DNA from 4 places in the Streptomyces sp. NPDC028635 genome. Region 1 is predicted to be linked to each of the others. Evidence: riboswitches for the same ligand, from Rfam matches in the RefSeq annotation. Region 1 holds a riboswitch; each other region holds the start of a gene.
The links. Region 1 has a riboswitch for cobalamin ahead of AB0E88_RS28895 (cobalamin biosynthesis protein). Riboswitches for the same ligand answer to the same signal wherever they lie in the genome.
Positions count from the first base shown of each region.

Region 2: it holds a riboswitch for cobalamin, as region 1 does, so the genes downstream of both, AB0E88_RS25995 (HoxN/HupN/NixA family nickel/cobalt transporter) here and AB0E88_RS28895 (cobalamin biosynthesis protein) in region 1, are expected to answer to the same signal.
Region 3: it holds a riboswitch for cobalamin, as region 1 does, so the genes downstream of both, metE (5-methyltetrahydropteroyltriglutamate--homocysteine S-methyltransferase) here and AB0E88_RS28895 (cobalamin biosynthesis protein) in region 1, are expected to answer to the same signal.
Region 4: it holds a riboswitch for cobalamin, as region 1 does, so the genes downstream of both, AB0E88_RS17665 (ribonucleoside-diphosphate reductase subunit alpha) here and AB0E88_RS28895 (cobalamin biosynthesis protein) in region 1, are expected to answer to the same signal.

Region 1 covers NZ_JBEZWX010000036.1:61,874-65,346, forward strand. Annotated here, with positions in the region: gene AB0E88_RS28890 (cobyric acid synthase) at 1-165, opposite strand, end outside; gene AB0E88_RS28895 (cobalamin biosynthesis protein) at 162-1,103, opposite strand; cobalamin riboswitch at 1,209-1,346, opposite strand; gene AB0E88_RS28900 (hypothetical protein) at 1,481-1,702, opposite strand; gene AB0E88_RS28905 (inorganic phosphate transporter) at 1,737-2,996, opposite strand; gene AB0E88_RS28910 (class II aldolase/adducin family protein) at 3,225-3,473, shown strand, end outside.
Region 2 covers NZ_JBEZWX010000028.1:86,118-89,590, forward strand. Annotated here, with positions in the region: gene AB0E88_RS25985 (glycoside hydrolase family 13 protein) at 1-9, opposite strand, end outside; gene AB0E88_RS25990 (metalloregulator ArsR/SmtB family transcription factor) at 95-454, opposite strand; cobalamin riboswitch at 593-781, shown strand; gene AB0E88_RS25995 (HoxN/HupN/NixA family nickel/cobalt transporter) at 810-1,910, shown strand; gene AB0E88_RS26000 (nucleoside hydrolase) at 1,907-2,872, opposite strand; gene thrS (threonine--tRNA ligase) at 2,918-3,473, opposite strand, start outside.
Region 3 covers NZ_JBEZWX010000031.1:8,752-12,224, forward strand. Annotated here, with positions in the region: gene metE (5-methyltetrahydropteroyltriglutamate--homocysteine S-methyltransferase) at 1-1,262, opposite strand, end outside; cobalamin riboswitch at 1,428-1,650, opposite strand; gene AB0E88_RS26810 (FUSC family protein) at 1,910-3,473, opposite strand, start outside.
Region 4 covers NZ_JBEZWX010000014.1:68,929-72,401, forward strand. Annotated here, with positions in the region: gene mctP (monocarboxylate uptake permease MctP) at 1-543, shown strand, start outside; cobalamin riboswitch at 800-932, shown strand; gene AB0E88_RS17665 (ribonucleoside-diphosphate reductase subunit alpha) at 1,055-3,424, shown strand.

The DNA.
Region 1 (3,473 bases):
GATCTCGGCGCCCTCGCGGGTGACGAAGGAGTTGAGGGACATGTTCTGCGCCTTGAACGGCGCCACTTTCACGCCCTGCCGCACCAGCCACCGGCAGATGCCGGCGGTCACGACGCTTTTCCCGGCGTCGGAGGTGGTGCCGGCGACGAGGAGACCGCCGTTCATCGATCACGCCCCTTCCCGATGAGGCGTGCGCCCGCGCACACGCCGAGCGCAAGCCAGCTCACGCGCCGGGACAGCCGTACCGCCCGGCGGATGTCGTGGGGGGTGACGGCGCGTCCCCGCCCGTTCAGCACGGGCCGGTGCTCGACCCGTCCGCCGTACGACAGGGTGCCGCCCAGCCGCACGCCGAGCGCGCCCGCGAAGGAGGCCTCCACGGGGCCCGCGTTGGGGCTGGGGTGCTTCGCCGCGTCCGCCCGCCAGGCGCGCACGGCACCGCGCCGGTCCGGGCCGGTGAGCACGGCGAGGACGGCGGTCAGCCGGGCTCCCGGCCAGCCGGCCACGTCGTCGAGGCGGGCGGAGGCCCAGCCGAAGCGCCGCAGCCGCGGCGACCTGTGACCGACCATCGCGTCCAGGGTGTTGACCGCCCGGAACCCGAGCAGCCCCGGCACCCCGCCGACGGCGCCCCACACCAGGGCGCCCACGACGGCGTCGGAGGTGTTCTCGGCGACCGACTCGACCACGGCCCGGGCGATCCCGTCGGCGTCCAGCGCCTGCGGGTCCCGGCCGCACAGATGGGGCAGCCGGGCCCGCGCCGCCTCCACGTCACCGGCCTCCAGAGCGCGTCCGATGGCGCCGGCCTCGCGCGCCAGCGAAGTCCCCCCGACGACGGACCAGGTGGCGGCGGCCGTGAGGGCGAGGGAGGCGGCGGGGGAGCGGCGTACGCAGCGGGCGGCGACGGCCCCGAGGGCGACGGCGCCGCCGGCGCAGACAGCGGTGTGCAGGGCGCCCCAGCCGCGGTGGTCGCGCCACAGGGTGCGCTCGACGGCGCCCGCGGCGCGGCCGAACACGGCGACCGGGTGACCGCGGCGCGGATCACCGAGGAGGAGGTCGCCGAGGAGGCCGGCGGCGGCGCCGTACGCGAAGACGCGTTCGGCTCGCACGGGGCTCAGCCGGCCGTGGGGTCGGCTGGAACGTCGCTGATGGGCCTGGTCCTCAACCGGCAGCCGCACATGGCGTCATGTCCTCACTCAGGGTGTCCGCGCCCTGGTTCGAAGGAGATCGGCGGTGAGAGTTCCTGGCTCCCGGGGTCGTTCAACCCCGGTGACAGTGGCGGGACCGCGCCGGACTTCCACCGGCTTCCTCTCCTGCCGCCGCAACTTGGCCCCGGCAGTCCACCACGGCTGTTCGAGGGCCGTCAACTTGCCCTTGACCTGGGACGGAGGAGTGTGGGCAGGCCCACACGGAGGGAACCTGCCAGGTCACAACGGAACGCGGGGTGCCGCTCGGGCACCCCGCGTCGTTGAGTGGTGAGGCCGGGTCAGGCGACGATCAGGCTGATGCCGTACGCCACCGCCGCCGCGCACGCCGCGAAGCAGGCGTACGCGCCGGTGACCGCGAGGGCGGCCGAGCCGCCCTGGGCCTGGGCCCGCTCGCGGCGGGACAGACCCATGATGCCGAGGGTGAACAGGGCCACCAGACCCACGGTGACCACGAGGCTGACACCGAAGACGGAGCCGAGGGCCGACCAGTCGATCTTCATGCTGCTTCTCTTCCTTCGTACCCGAAAGCGGCGGTCAGACGGCCGGGGCCGGGTTCGCGGTGGCCGGCTGCTCCGCCGTCGCGGCGGCCGGAGCGGGGATGGTGGCCATCAGGTCGTCTGTGACGGCCGGGCCGGCGGCCGGAGGCGGGGTCACCGCGGCGATCGCGGTGGTGACCACGCCGGCCGGCTCCTCCTCCACGGCGTTGACGTTGGTGTGGTCGACGACCTCGCGGCGGGAGATCTTCCAGATGCCGAAGCTGGCGGACACCAGGAAGACGGCGACCAGCGCGGTGCCCCAGGCGCCGAATCCGGTGACGTACTCGGCGAGCGCGCCGACCAGCGCGGCGGCCGGCAGGGTCAGGCCCCAGGCGATGAACATGCGGGTCGCCGTCGACCAGCGGACCACACCGCCCTTGCGGCCCAGGCCCGCGCCCATCACCGAGCCGGAGACGACGTGCGTGGTGGACAGCGAGAAGCCGAGGTGGGAGGAGGCGAGGATGGCGGTGGCCGCGCTGGTCTGGGCGGCGAAGCCCTGCTGCGGCTGCATGTCCGTCAGGCCCGTGCCCATGGTGCGGATGATGCGCCAGCCGCCGATGTAGGTGCCGAGCGCGATGGCCAGGCCGGCGGAGAGGATCACCCAGGTGGGCGGGTCGGAGTCGGGCGCGATGGCGCCGCCGGCGACCAGGGCGAGGGTGATGATGCCCATCGTCTTCTGCGCGTCGTTGGTGCCGTGGGCGAGGGAGACCAGACCCGCGGAGGCGATCTGGCCGGCCCGGAAGCCCTTGTCGGCCGCCTTGCCGTCGGCCTTCTTGCCGAGCGTGTACGACAGCCGGGTCGCGGCCATCGCCGCGACACCGGCGACGACCGGGGCGGCGACCGCGGGCAGCAGCACCTTGGTGACGAGGACGTCGCCGTGGACCGCGCCGAAGCCGGCGGAGGCGACGGTGGCGCCGATCAGACCGCCCATGAGGGCGTGCGAGGAGCTGGAGGGCAGGCCCACGAGCCAGGTCAGCAGGTTCCAGAGGATCGCGCCGACCAGGGCGGCGAAGATGACCTCGGGACGGATGCCGCTCTCGTCGACGAGTCCCTTGGAGATCGTGTTGGCGACCTCCACGGAGAGGAAGGCGCCCACGAGGTTGAGGGCGGCGGACATGGCCACGGCGATCTTGGGCCGCAGCGCGCCGGTCGAGATGGTGGTGGCCATCGCGTTGGCGGTGTCGTGGAAACCGTTCGTGAAATCGAACGCGAGAGCGGTGACGACCACAATCGCGAGGATCAGCGAGAAGCTTTCCATTTACCCAGGCATTCGTTCGAAGTCATTGGCGGGTTGAACGTAGGCAACCTGAGTGAACGGAAGGTGAACTGAGCCGGGCGTCCCGATGTCGGAAAGAGGGGGGCGCTGCTCCGTTCCACCGCGCCGGCCCGGGCGGCACACGGCCCCGGTGGCCGGCGCGGGATCGGGGGCCCGTTCGCGGGCACCGGGAAAGAGATTTCGGTCACCCGGGACTGGCAGGATCGCGGCATGACGGAGCAGAGGCGCGAGCGGCAGGACGGACGGGTGGCCGGCGAGGCGGAGGACGGCGGGGGAGAGGCCCGCGAGGGGGAGACCCGCGAGGGGGAAAACCGCCAGGGGGAGACCCGCGAAGGGGAAGCCGGTGAGCGGGAGGCCCGGGCCTGGGAGGAGCTGGTCGCCACGGCGCGCCGGACCGTCGCCGACGGACTGGTCGTCGGGACCTCGGGCAACGTCTCGGTACGCGTCGGTGACCTGGTG
Region 2 (3,473 bases), on a different contig from region 1:
ATCGGGCACGCGGTCTCCGTTCGCCGGTTCGGGCACGACAGGGAGATGACTGTCCACTTCGCCGCCCGGGGGAACGTGTCCGCGTCCGCCCGGGTCAGGCGCCGTCGGCGGTGCAGCGCGCGAGCAGTGTCCGTACGTCCGGGTCGACCACCCGGTAGCGGACCACCCGGCCCTGCTTCTCGCCCGCCACCGTGCCCGCCGCCCGCAGCAGCCGCAGGGCCTGCGACACGGCCGGGTCGTTCATGCCGGTCGCGATGGCCAGGTCGGACACCGCGAGCGGGCCGGTGCGGTGCAGGGCGAGCAGGAGAGCGAGCCGGTTGGGGTCGGCGAGCAGCGAGAAGCGGTCGGCCCAGGCACGCACGTGGGCGGCGTCGCCGATGGCGGCGATGGCGTCACAGACACGGTGACCGTCGATGGTGCGGCGGTCGGCGCGGTCGTCAGGCACGAGGTGCATGCCCGCATTCTCCCGCCCCCGGTCGGCCCGCCGCCCACGGGCCCGCACGACCGGGCGGCCCGCCCCCTCCGCGATCTCCGCTCTGTGATCTTGGATACCTGCTCAGCTGTGCAGCTATGCAGGAGACCCTCCGCACCCCTACCGTGGGCGGGCCGTGGTGTTCGGGAAGCCGGTGAGAAACCGGAGCGGCCCTCGCCACTGTGATCGGGGAAGTTCTCGTCCCGTCCGGTTCACGCCGGGCCACTGGTCTTCAGGACCGGGAAGGCAGGGACGGCGGACGCACCAGCCCCGTCAGCCAGGAGACCGGCCACGGCAGCTCACGAAGTGATCCACGAGGTGCTGGAGCGTGAACCGGATGACCCTGCCCGACCCTGCCCCGACGACGCCCGCGAACGCCACCTTCAAGTGGCGCCGCGAGGACACCGTCAAAACCGCCGGACTGCTGGCCGCCATCGCCGCCCTGCACGTCGCCGCCTTCGGGATCCTCTTCCTCCTCGTGGTGCCGGGCCACTACGAGGTCGGCTCCAAGGCCTTCGGCATCGGCCTCGGCGTCACCGCCTACACCCTGGGCGTACGGCACGCCTTCGACGCCGACCACATCGCCGCCATCGACAACACCACCCGCAAGCTGATGGCCGACGGCAAACGCCCGGTCTCCGTCGGTTTCTGGTTCGCGCTCGGCCACTCCAGCGTCGTCGTCCTGCTGGCGCTGCTGATCGCGGGCGGCACCTCCCTCGCCGGGAAGGTGATGAACGAGGGCTCGACCACCCACCAGGTGCTCGGCTTCCTCGGCACGACGATCTCCGGCACGTTCCTGTATCTGATCGCCGCGCTCAACCTGGTCGCCCTCTTCGGCATCCTGAAGGTGTTCCGGGCGATGCGCGCGGGGACGTACGACGAGCGGGAGCTGGAGGCGCACCTGGACTCGCGCGGGTTCATGAACCGCATCCTGGGCCGCCTCACCAAGTCGGTCTCCCGACCCGGCCAGATGTACCCGCTCGGCTTCCTGTTCGGCCTCGGCTTCGACACGGCCACCGAGGTCACGCTGATGGTGATGGCGGGCTCCGGCGCGGCGGCGGGCCTGCCCTGGTACGCGATCCTCTGCCTGCCCCTCCTCTTCGCCGCCGGGATGAGCCTGTTCGACACCCTCGACGGCACGTTCATGAACTTCGCCTACCAGTGGGCGTTCTCCAACCCGGTCCGCAAGGTGTTCTACAACCTCGCCATCACCGGCCTGTCCATCGCGGTCGCCTTCGTGATCGGCACCATCGAGCTGGTCGGCGTCCTGCACGACAAGTTCGGTCTCGACGACGGCGTCACCGGCTGGATCGCCGGCATCGACCTGGACAACGTCGGCTACCTCATCGTCGGCCTGTTCGTCCTGGTGTGGGCGGCGGCCCTGACGTACTGGAGGCTGGCCAGGGTGGAGGAACGCTGGACGGCCTCGGCCGACTAGCGTTCGACCGTCTCCAGGTACAGCTTCACATAGCGGTCGACGTCGACCTCCAACGCCACGTCCACCAGCGGCTGTTCACGGGCGCCCTCATGGATCTCGGACTCGCCGGGGCGCGGGCGCCGGTCGACGATCGTCTGCCCGCGGCCCGGGCCCGGGGCCAGCGACACCTCCACCGGCAGCAGCCGCGTCGTCAGGCCCGCCGGATCGGCGACCGCGCACACCGCGCCCGCGTCACCGAGGCCGCCCGCCTCCTCCGCCTCGGGCTCGCCGCCCTGGGTGGTGGGCCGGTGGGCGAGCAGCTCACCGGCCAGCCGGGTGCCGGGCTCACCGCTCGCCCGCATCCGGTGCACATCGGTGCCCGGCACGACCACCCGCATGAACACGTCCAGCCCGTACATGGTGATCGGCACCCCCGCGGTCAGCAGGATCGCCGCGGCCTCCGGGTCGTGCCAGACGTTGAACTCCGCGACCGGCGTGGCGTTGCCGGAGGCGACCGCACCGCCCATGAAGACGATCCGCTCGATGTTGCGGGTCACCTCGGGATGGGTGCGCAGCAGCAGTGCGACGTTCGTCAGCGGCGCCGTCGGGATCAGGGTCACCGGCCGCTCGCTCGCGAGGATCTCGCGGCGCAGCAGCGTCACCGCGTCCACGTCGGCGGGCCGGCGCCTCGGCGCGGGCAGCCCCAGGTCGCCCATGCCGTCATGACCGTGGACGTGCCGCGCCGACCGCGCCGGCTCGACCAGCGGACGCTCGGCACCCCGCCCCACCGGGATCTCCGGCGCCCCCGCCTGCTCCAGCACGGTCAGCGTGTTGCGCACGACGCCGTCCACGTCCGTGTTCCCGGCGACACACGTCACCGCGCGCAGATCCAGACCGGGATGACGTACGGCGAACAGCAGGGCGAGGGCGTCGTCGACACCCGTGTCGCAGTCGATGATCACGGGGATGGGTTGACCGGCCACCACGAGCTCCTTCCGTCGTCCCCCGACCATAAGCGCCCGGGCCGCTCAGCCCCACAGATCCGCCCCGCGCGCCGCCACCACCCCCACCACCCGCCGCACCAGCTCCGCCACCGGCACCTGCGCCCGCCGCCCGTCCCGCAGCCGCAGCGCGACCTCCCCGGCCGCGTCCTCCCGGGCACCGACCACCACCTGATACGGCACGAGCCGCGCCGCCCGGATCCGTGCCCCCAGGCTCCCCTCCACGGCGACCTCGGCGCGCAGCCCGGCCCTCTCCGCTTCCCTCACGACCTCCCGGGCCCGCTCCTCCTGCTCCGCCGACACCGGCAGCACGACCAGCTGCACCGGCGCCAGCCAGGCGGGAAAGGCACCGCCGTGCTGCTCGATCAGGTGCGCGACCACCCGCTCGACGCTGCCGATGACACTGCGGTGCACCATCACGGGCCGGTGCCTGCCCCCGTCCGCGCCGACGTACGACAGCCCGAACCGCTCCGGCTGATGGAGGTCGATCTGCACGGTCGACAGGGTCGATTCCCGGCCCGCCGCGTCGGCGACCTGCACATCGATCTTCGGCCCGTAGAACGCGGCCTCCCCCGCGGCCTCC
Region 3 (3,473 bases), on a different contig from region 1:
CGGCGGGTGTCGGCCTCGGTGACGGCGGCGGCGCGTGTGCGCACCATCGGGTCGTGGGTGATGGGGGAGCCGGTCCGGGAGGCCAGGTCGGCGCGGTTGGCGGCGAGTTCGGCGGCGATCGTGTCCGTGCCCTGGGCGAGGCCCTTGGCGAGGGTGACGACCTCGGCCGTCTTCTGCCTGGCGAAGGCGAGCCAGCGCAGGATCTGCGGTTCGATGTCGCGCTCGGCCGCCGCGTCCAGTGGCACGTGCAGGAGGGAGCAGGAGGCGGCCACATCGACCCGGTCGGCCAGCCCGAGCAGGGTGCCGAGGGTGGACAGGGACTTCTCCAGGTCGTTGACCCAGATGTTGCGGCCGTTGACGACACCGGCGACCAGCCGCTTGCCGGGCAGCCCGCCGACGGAGGCGAGAGCCTCCAGGTTCCCGGCCGCGGACTCGGTGAAGTCGATGGCGAGGCCCTCGACCGGCGCCTTGGCCAGCACCGGCAGGGCGTCGCCGAGCCGGTCGAAGTACGAGGCGACGAGCAGCTTGGGCCGGTCGGTGAGGGCGCCGAGGTCGCGGTAGGCGCGGGCGGCGGCGTTCAGTTCGGCCGGGGTGCGGTCCTGGACGAGGGCCGGCTCGTCCAGCTGGACCCACTCCGCGCCGGCCGCGCGCAGGTCGGCCAGAATCTCCGCGTAGGCCGGCAACAGCCGGTCCAGGAGGGTGAGCGGTGCGAAGTCCGCCGCCACGCCCGGCGCGGGCTTGGCGAGCAGCAGGTAGGTGACGGGGCCGACCAGGACGGGACGGGGAGTCAGACCCACGCCGAGGGCTTCTTTCAAGTCCGCGACCTGCTTGCCGGAGTCGGCGGTGAAGACGGTGCCGGGGCCCAGCTCGGGGACCAGATAGTGGTAGTTGGTGTCGAACCACTTGGTCATCTCCAAGGGCGCGGTGTCCCGGGTGCCGCGGGCCATGGCGAAGTAGCCGTCCAGCGCGTCGGCTTGGAGGGCGGCGCGGTGGCGGTCGGGGATCGCGCCGAGCGCGACCGTGGTGTCGAGGACGTGGTCGTAGTACGAGAAGTCCCCCGTCGGGACTTCGTGGATGCCGGCGTCGGCGAGCTGCCGCCAGTTCGTGCGACGCAGCTCGGCAGCGGTGGCCCGGAGGGCGTCGGCGCTGACACGACCCTTCCAGTAACCCTCGATCGCCTTCTTCAGTTCCCGGTTCGGGCCCTGGCGTGGGTAGCCGTACACGGTGGCCCGTGCTGCCGAGGCTGCGGACTTGGTGGTCACGGAGATCTCCTTCGCGAGATGAATCCCTGAGATCCCGGGTACGGGACGAGAGCGCGAAGGGGTGACGAACCGGACGGCACGAAGCGTGCGCGGCAAGGCACGGTCGTCCGCCTGGTATGTACGCCGACCCGCCCTCGAGGTCACCGGGATGTCCGCGCACGAGTGGTTCGCGCGCGGGCAGATGGCAGGTCTTCGGACTCGCGGGCACGTCTCGTCGTACGAGACACCTAATGGCCGTCGCTTCCCAGGCCCGGTACCTCGGACCCAGTGCGTATGACGGCGGTCGTTCCCGCTCACCGCTGCGGGGCAGTCCCGGATTCCCACCGGGTTCCCTCTTACGACGCATCCCGCCTGGCGGACGGGGCGAACCAGCTGCACCCGCCACCTTACGGGTTCTCCGTGCGGGAAGGCAGCGCGACCTCCGTCATTCGGCCATGGCGACGCGAACGCCGAACCGAGAACGCACGGCGGGAAACCCCGCACACGCGCTTCCCGCCCTTCCCCTGCAACGCCGCGCCGGACCGTCGACGCTGCGGTAACCCCTCAGTCCGATCGAACCAGGCCCTCGATCCTGGACGTAGCTGTTGCAGCGGCCGGTCTTCCGGTCGAGGAGCCCGACTCCACGGCTCTAGGCGGCGCCGGCGTCGTCACCCACCCCGTTGCGCGGGCCCTGTTCCATCACCTTCCGCAGCAAGGGTCGCTCGCACCCGTTGCTCCTCGCGAGCAGAGCCGACGTCCCGTTCCAAAGGTGTGCGGCTCACGGCTGTCGCGAGGTCCTCCAAGGCCCGTTTTTGTAGTTCCGCTTCGCGCCGCACGACCGGGCTGCCATGGTCCGCGGCGTCATCCCACGCGTGGAGCGCCTCTTCCACACGGCTCCAGTCCGGATTCCGGTGCTCGCGCACGGCGACTGCTGCCTTCGAGGTGTCCGTCTCCAGGGCCTGGGCGAATCGCTCCGCCTCGGGGAGGGAACGGCTGTCGGCCTGCGGGACGTGGCTCTCCATGAGCATCGCCGCCCGGCCGAACCCCTTGAGCGCCTCCTGCGCCTCCTGAGCCTCGCGCGACGTCAGGCCCCTGGGGCGGACCGGTTCCTGCCGTGCCCGGTCGTACGCCTCCTGCCACGCGGCACGTGCCTCCCTGCTCTCCAGCAGTGCCCGGCGCATGTCGGCGTGACGCTCCCGGGTCGGTTCGGCCAGGTCGCGGAGCACCGCGGCCGCGTAGCGGCCGTTGGCGGCGAGCCAGTCCGCGAGCCGGCCCGGCAGTCGAGGTGTCTCCCAGGCGGGGAACACCACGTACGCCAGCATGGCCAGGGCCCCGCCGAGCAGGGTGAGCACCACCCGCTCCAGGACTGTCTGCTCCCATGCCTCGCCGCCCATGCCGAGCAGGAAGACGACGTACGCGGCGGTGAAACACTGGGTATAGGCATAGCCGGTACGGTTCAGCGTGTACGACAGGCCCGCCGAGACCACGGCCAGCGCGCCGGACACATGGGCGTCCGGGCCCATCGCCCGCACCGTCCCGGTGGCGAGCGCGACGCCCGCCAGGGTCCCGGCGAGCCGGGCCACCGCACGCGCGTACGTCCGGTGGAAGTCCGGCCGCATCACCATCACCGAGGCGATGGGCGCCCAGTAGCCGTGCCCCAGTGGCAGCCGGGCGGCGATCAGATAGCCCAGCGTGGCCACCGCCGCCAGGCGGACGGCGTGCCGGAACACGGGCGAGTCCAGGCGGAGCTCACGGCGGACCGCCCGGACGACGACCGGGACCAGCCGGTGCATCGTCGGGCGCATCAGGAACTGGGCGCCCGCGGGGCCGGTCGGCGTGGGCGTCCTCCCGCTCGCGCATCCGCTCCCCGCGATCTCCAACGCCTCGCCGAGCAGTTCCACGAGCCGCTCGGCGGCCTGCCGCGCCGGGCCCTCCAGCACCTCGTGCTCCTCGTTGATGCGCAGGACGTCCTTGCTCTCGGGCCGTACCTCGGCGGGAATGCCGCGGCGGATCGAACGGGCGGCCGCATCCAGGACGTCGGCGGCCGCGTCGAGCAACTCCCGGGCGCGGTCCCGCCCGGGTCCCTCCGCCGGGGCGCCCACGTCCGGGTCGGCGAGCGCGGCGACCACCGGCCGAACGCGCTCGGCGAGTCCCCGGGGGCCGTGCAGGGCGGGGGGACGGGTGCGAGCCTGGGACGGCGTCACGGCAGCCGCGTCCCGGGCCGTCATCAAC
Region 4 (3,473 bases), on a different contig from region 1:
ACGCGCAACATCTACAAGGACTTCATCAAGCCGGAGGCCACGCCGAAGCAGGAGGCCCAGGTCTCCAAGATCGTCTCCCTGCTGGTGAAGGTGGGCGCGCTGGTCTTCGTCCTCACCATGGACAAGACGGTCGCCATCAACTTCCAGCTGCTGGGCGGCATCTGGATCCTGCAGACCTTCCCGGCCCTGGTCGGCGGCCTGTTCACGCGCTGGTTCCACCGCTGGGCGCTGCTGGCGGGCTGGGCGGTCGGCATGGTCTACGGCACGCTCGTGGCCTACGGGGTGCCGTCGCCCACCAACCCGGGCCAGAAGCACTTCGGTGGCTCCGCGAAGGAGATTCCCGGCATCGGCGAGATCGGCTACATCGGCCTCACGGCGTTCGTGCTGAACGTCCTGGTGACCGTGGTCCTCACGCTCGTCCTGAAGGCCGTCAAGGCCCCCGAGGGCGTCGACGAGACCCGGCCGGAGGACTACACGGCGGACGCCGGCGACCCGGGCGTCCAGTCCGAACTCCCCCCGGCCACGGCGGGCGCCGGTCACTGAAACACGCCCCGTGGGCGCGTGAGCTGAGCGAGCAACCGCGGGGCTGCCCCGAGGCGGGCCGCCGGAGGCAGATGCCACGGCGGCCCGCTGTCGTGCGGGCTCCCTCCGCGGACGACAGGCCGGTGCCCCGTGCCCGCCGGGCCGGGGCCGTCGGCGGCCGCCGGGCCGGCGTCGTGCCGACCCGGCGGGCCGCGGACAGTTGACGCTATGAGATCAGCGCAACACAACATCTGGGGGTGACGCGACAGCCCGGCACTAGATGTATGCTCATGCTCGCTGTCGTCGCAGGGGAATCCGGTGCGAATCCGGAACTGTCCCGCAACGGTGTACATGCGTGCTTCGCGCACGCTGGTCCAGTCCGAGGACCTGCCGACAGTGCACCCGGCCACCCGGCCGGCGTGCCCTGACGTCCGGGCCTCGTGGAATGGGCCGGTGGACGCGACGCCGCGTGCGCTCGTGTGCTGCCCCCTGCCCTCGCCGAGGCCCCGTGCCGAGCGAGGGAGAGCCCCACGTGACCATCGCGCCAGCCGATCCGGCCTCAGCCACCCAGCGGGAGCAGGACGGTCCCGGTGCCGCGTTGCTGCGCATCCTGACCGAGCTGACCGCCGACCTCCCCGACGCCGACCCCGGCCGGGTCGCCGCCGCCGCGCTGCGCGGCCGCTCGGCGCACGCCGACGAGGCGGAGCTGCGGGAGCTGGCCACGGAGGCCGCCGCCGGGCTCATCTCCGAGGACCCCGCCTACTCGCGGCTGGCCGCCCGTCTGCTCACCCTGACCGTCCGCGCGGAGGCCGCCTCCCAGGGCGTCACCTCGTTCACGGAGTCGGTCGCCGTCGGGCACCGCGAGGGGCTCATCGCGGACCGGACCGCGGCGTTCGTACGGCTGCACGCCGAACGGCTCGACGCCCTCGTCGACACCGGAGCCGACGACCGCTTCGGCTACTTCGGCCTGCGCACCCTGCACAGCCGCTACCTCCTGCGCCACCCGATCACCCGCAAGGTGATCGAGACGCCCCAGCACTTCCTGCTGCGGGTGGCGAGCGGGCTCGCGGAGGACGACACCGTCCGCTCCGCCGACGAGGTCGCGGCGCTCTACGGGCTCATGAGCCGCCTCGACTACCTGCCCTCCTCCCCCACCCTCTTCAACTCCGGCACCCGCCACCCCCAGATGTCGTCCTGCTACCTGCTGGACTCCCCGCTGGACGAGCTGGACTCCATCTACGACCGCTACCACCAGGTCGCCCGGCTCTCCAAGCACGCCGGCGGCATCGGCCTGTCGTACTCCCGCATCCGCAGCCGCGGCTCCCTCATCCGTGGCACCAACGGGCACTCCAACGGCATCGTCCCGTTCCTGAAGACGCTGGATGCCTCGGTCGCCGCGGTGAACCAGGGCGGGCGGCGCAAGGGCGCGGCCGCGGTGTACCTGGAGACCTGGCACTCGGACATCGAGGAGTTCCTGGAGCTGCGGGACAACACCGGTGAGGACGCCCGCCGTACGCACAACCTGAACCTCGCGCACTGGATCCCGGACGAGTTCATGCGCCGGGTCGACGCGGACGCGCAGTGGTCGCTGTTCTCGCCGGCCGACGTGCCGGAGCTGGTCGACCTGTGGGGCGAGGAGTTCGACGCCGCGTACCGCAAGGCGGAGGACGCGGGGCTGGCGAAGAAGACGCTTCCGGCCCGTGAGCTGTACGGCCGCATGATGCGCACGCTGGCGCAGACCGGCAACGGCTGGATGACCTTCAAGGACGCCGCCAACCGCACCGCCAACCAGACCGCCCTGCCGGGCCACGTGGTCCACTCCTCCAACCTCTGCACGGAGATCCTGGAGGTCACCGACGACGGTGAGACGGCGGTGTGCAACCTCGGCTCCGTCAACCTCGGCGCCTTCGTGGCCGACGGGGACATCGACTGGGAGCGGCTGGACGCCACCGTCCGCACGGCCGTGACCTTCCTCGATCGCGTCGTGGACATCAACTTCTACCCGACCGAGCAGGCGGGCCGCTCCAACGCCAAGTGGCGCCCGGTCGGCCTGGGCGCGATGGGGCTGCAGGACGTCTTCTTCAAGCTGCGGCTGCCGTTCGACTCCGCCGAGGCCAAAGCGCTGTCCACCCGGATCGCCGAGCGCGTCATGCTCGCGGCGTACGAGGCCTCGGCCGACCTCGCCGAGCGCAACGGCCCGCTGCCGGCCTGGGAGAAGACCCGGACGGCACAGGGCGTCCTGCATCCCGACCACTACGACGTCGAGCTGACCTGGCCGGAGCGCTGGGCGGCACTGCGCCGCCGTATCGCCACGACCGGCATGCGCAACTCCCTGCTCCTCGCCATCGCGCCGACCGCCACCATCGCCTCCATCGCGGGCGTGTACGAGTGCATCGAGCCGCAGGTGTCGAACCTGTTCAAGCGCGAGACGCTGTCCGGCGAGTTCCTCCAGGTGAACTCCTACCTGGTCGCCGACCTGAAGCAGCTCGGCGTGTGGGACGCCCGCACCCGTGAGGCGCTGCGCGAGTCGAGCGGCTCGGTGCAGGACTTCGCGTGGATCCCCGAGGACGTGCGGCGGCTGTACCGCACGGCGTGGGAGATCCCGCAGCGCGGTCTGATCGACATGGCGGCGGCCCGGACTCCGTTCCTGGACCAGGCGCAGTCGCTCAACCTGTTCCTGGAGACGCCGACGATCGGCAAGCTCTCCTCGATGTACGCCTACGCCTGGAAGTCGGGGCTGAAGACGACGTACTACCTGCGCTCGCGCCCGGCGACGCGCATCGCCCGCGCCGCGCGGGCCCAGGCCCGGCCTGAGAAGTCCCTCCCCGTCCAGCAGGTGACCGACGACGAGGCGATCGCCTGCTCCCTGGAGAACCCCGAGTCCTGCGAGGCCTGCCAGTAATTCCCACCCGCCCCCGACCACCACCCCTGGAGGACGGCGCTCCGCGCCG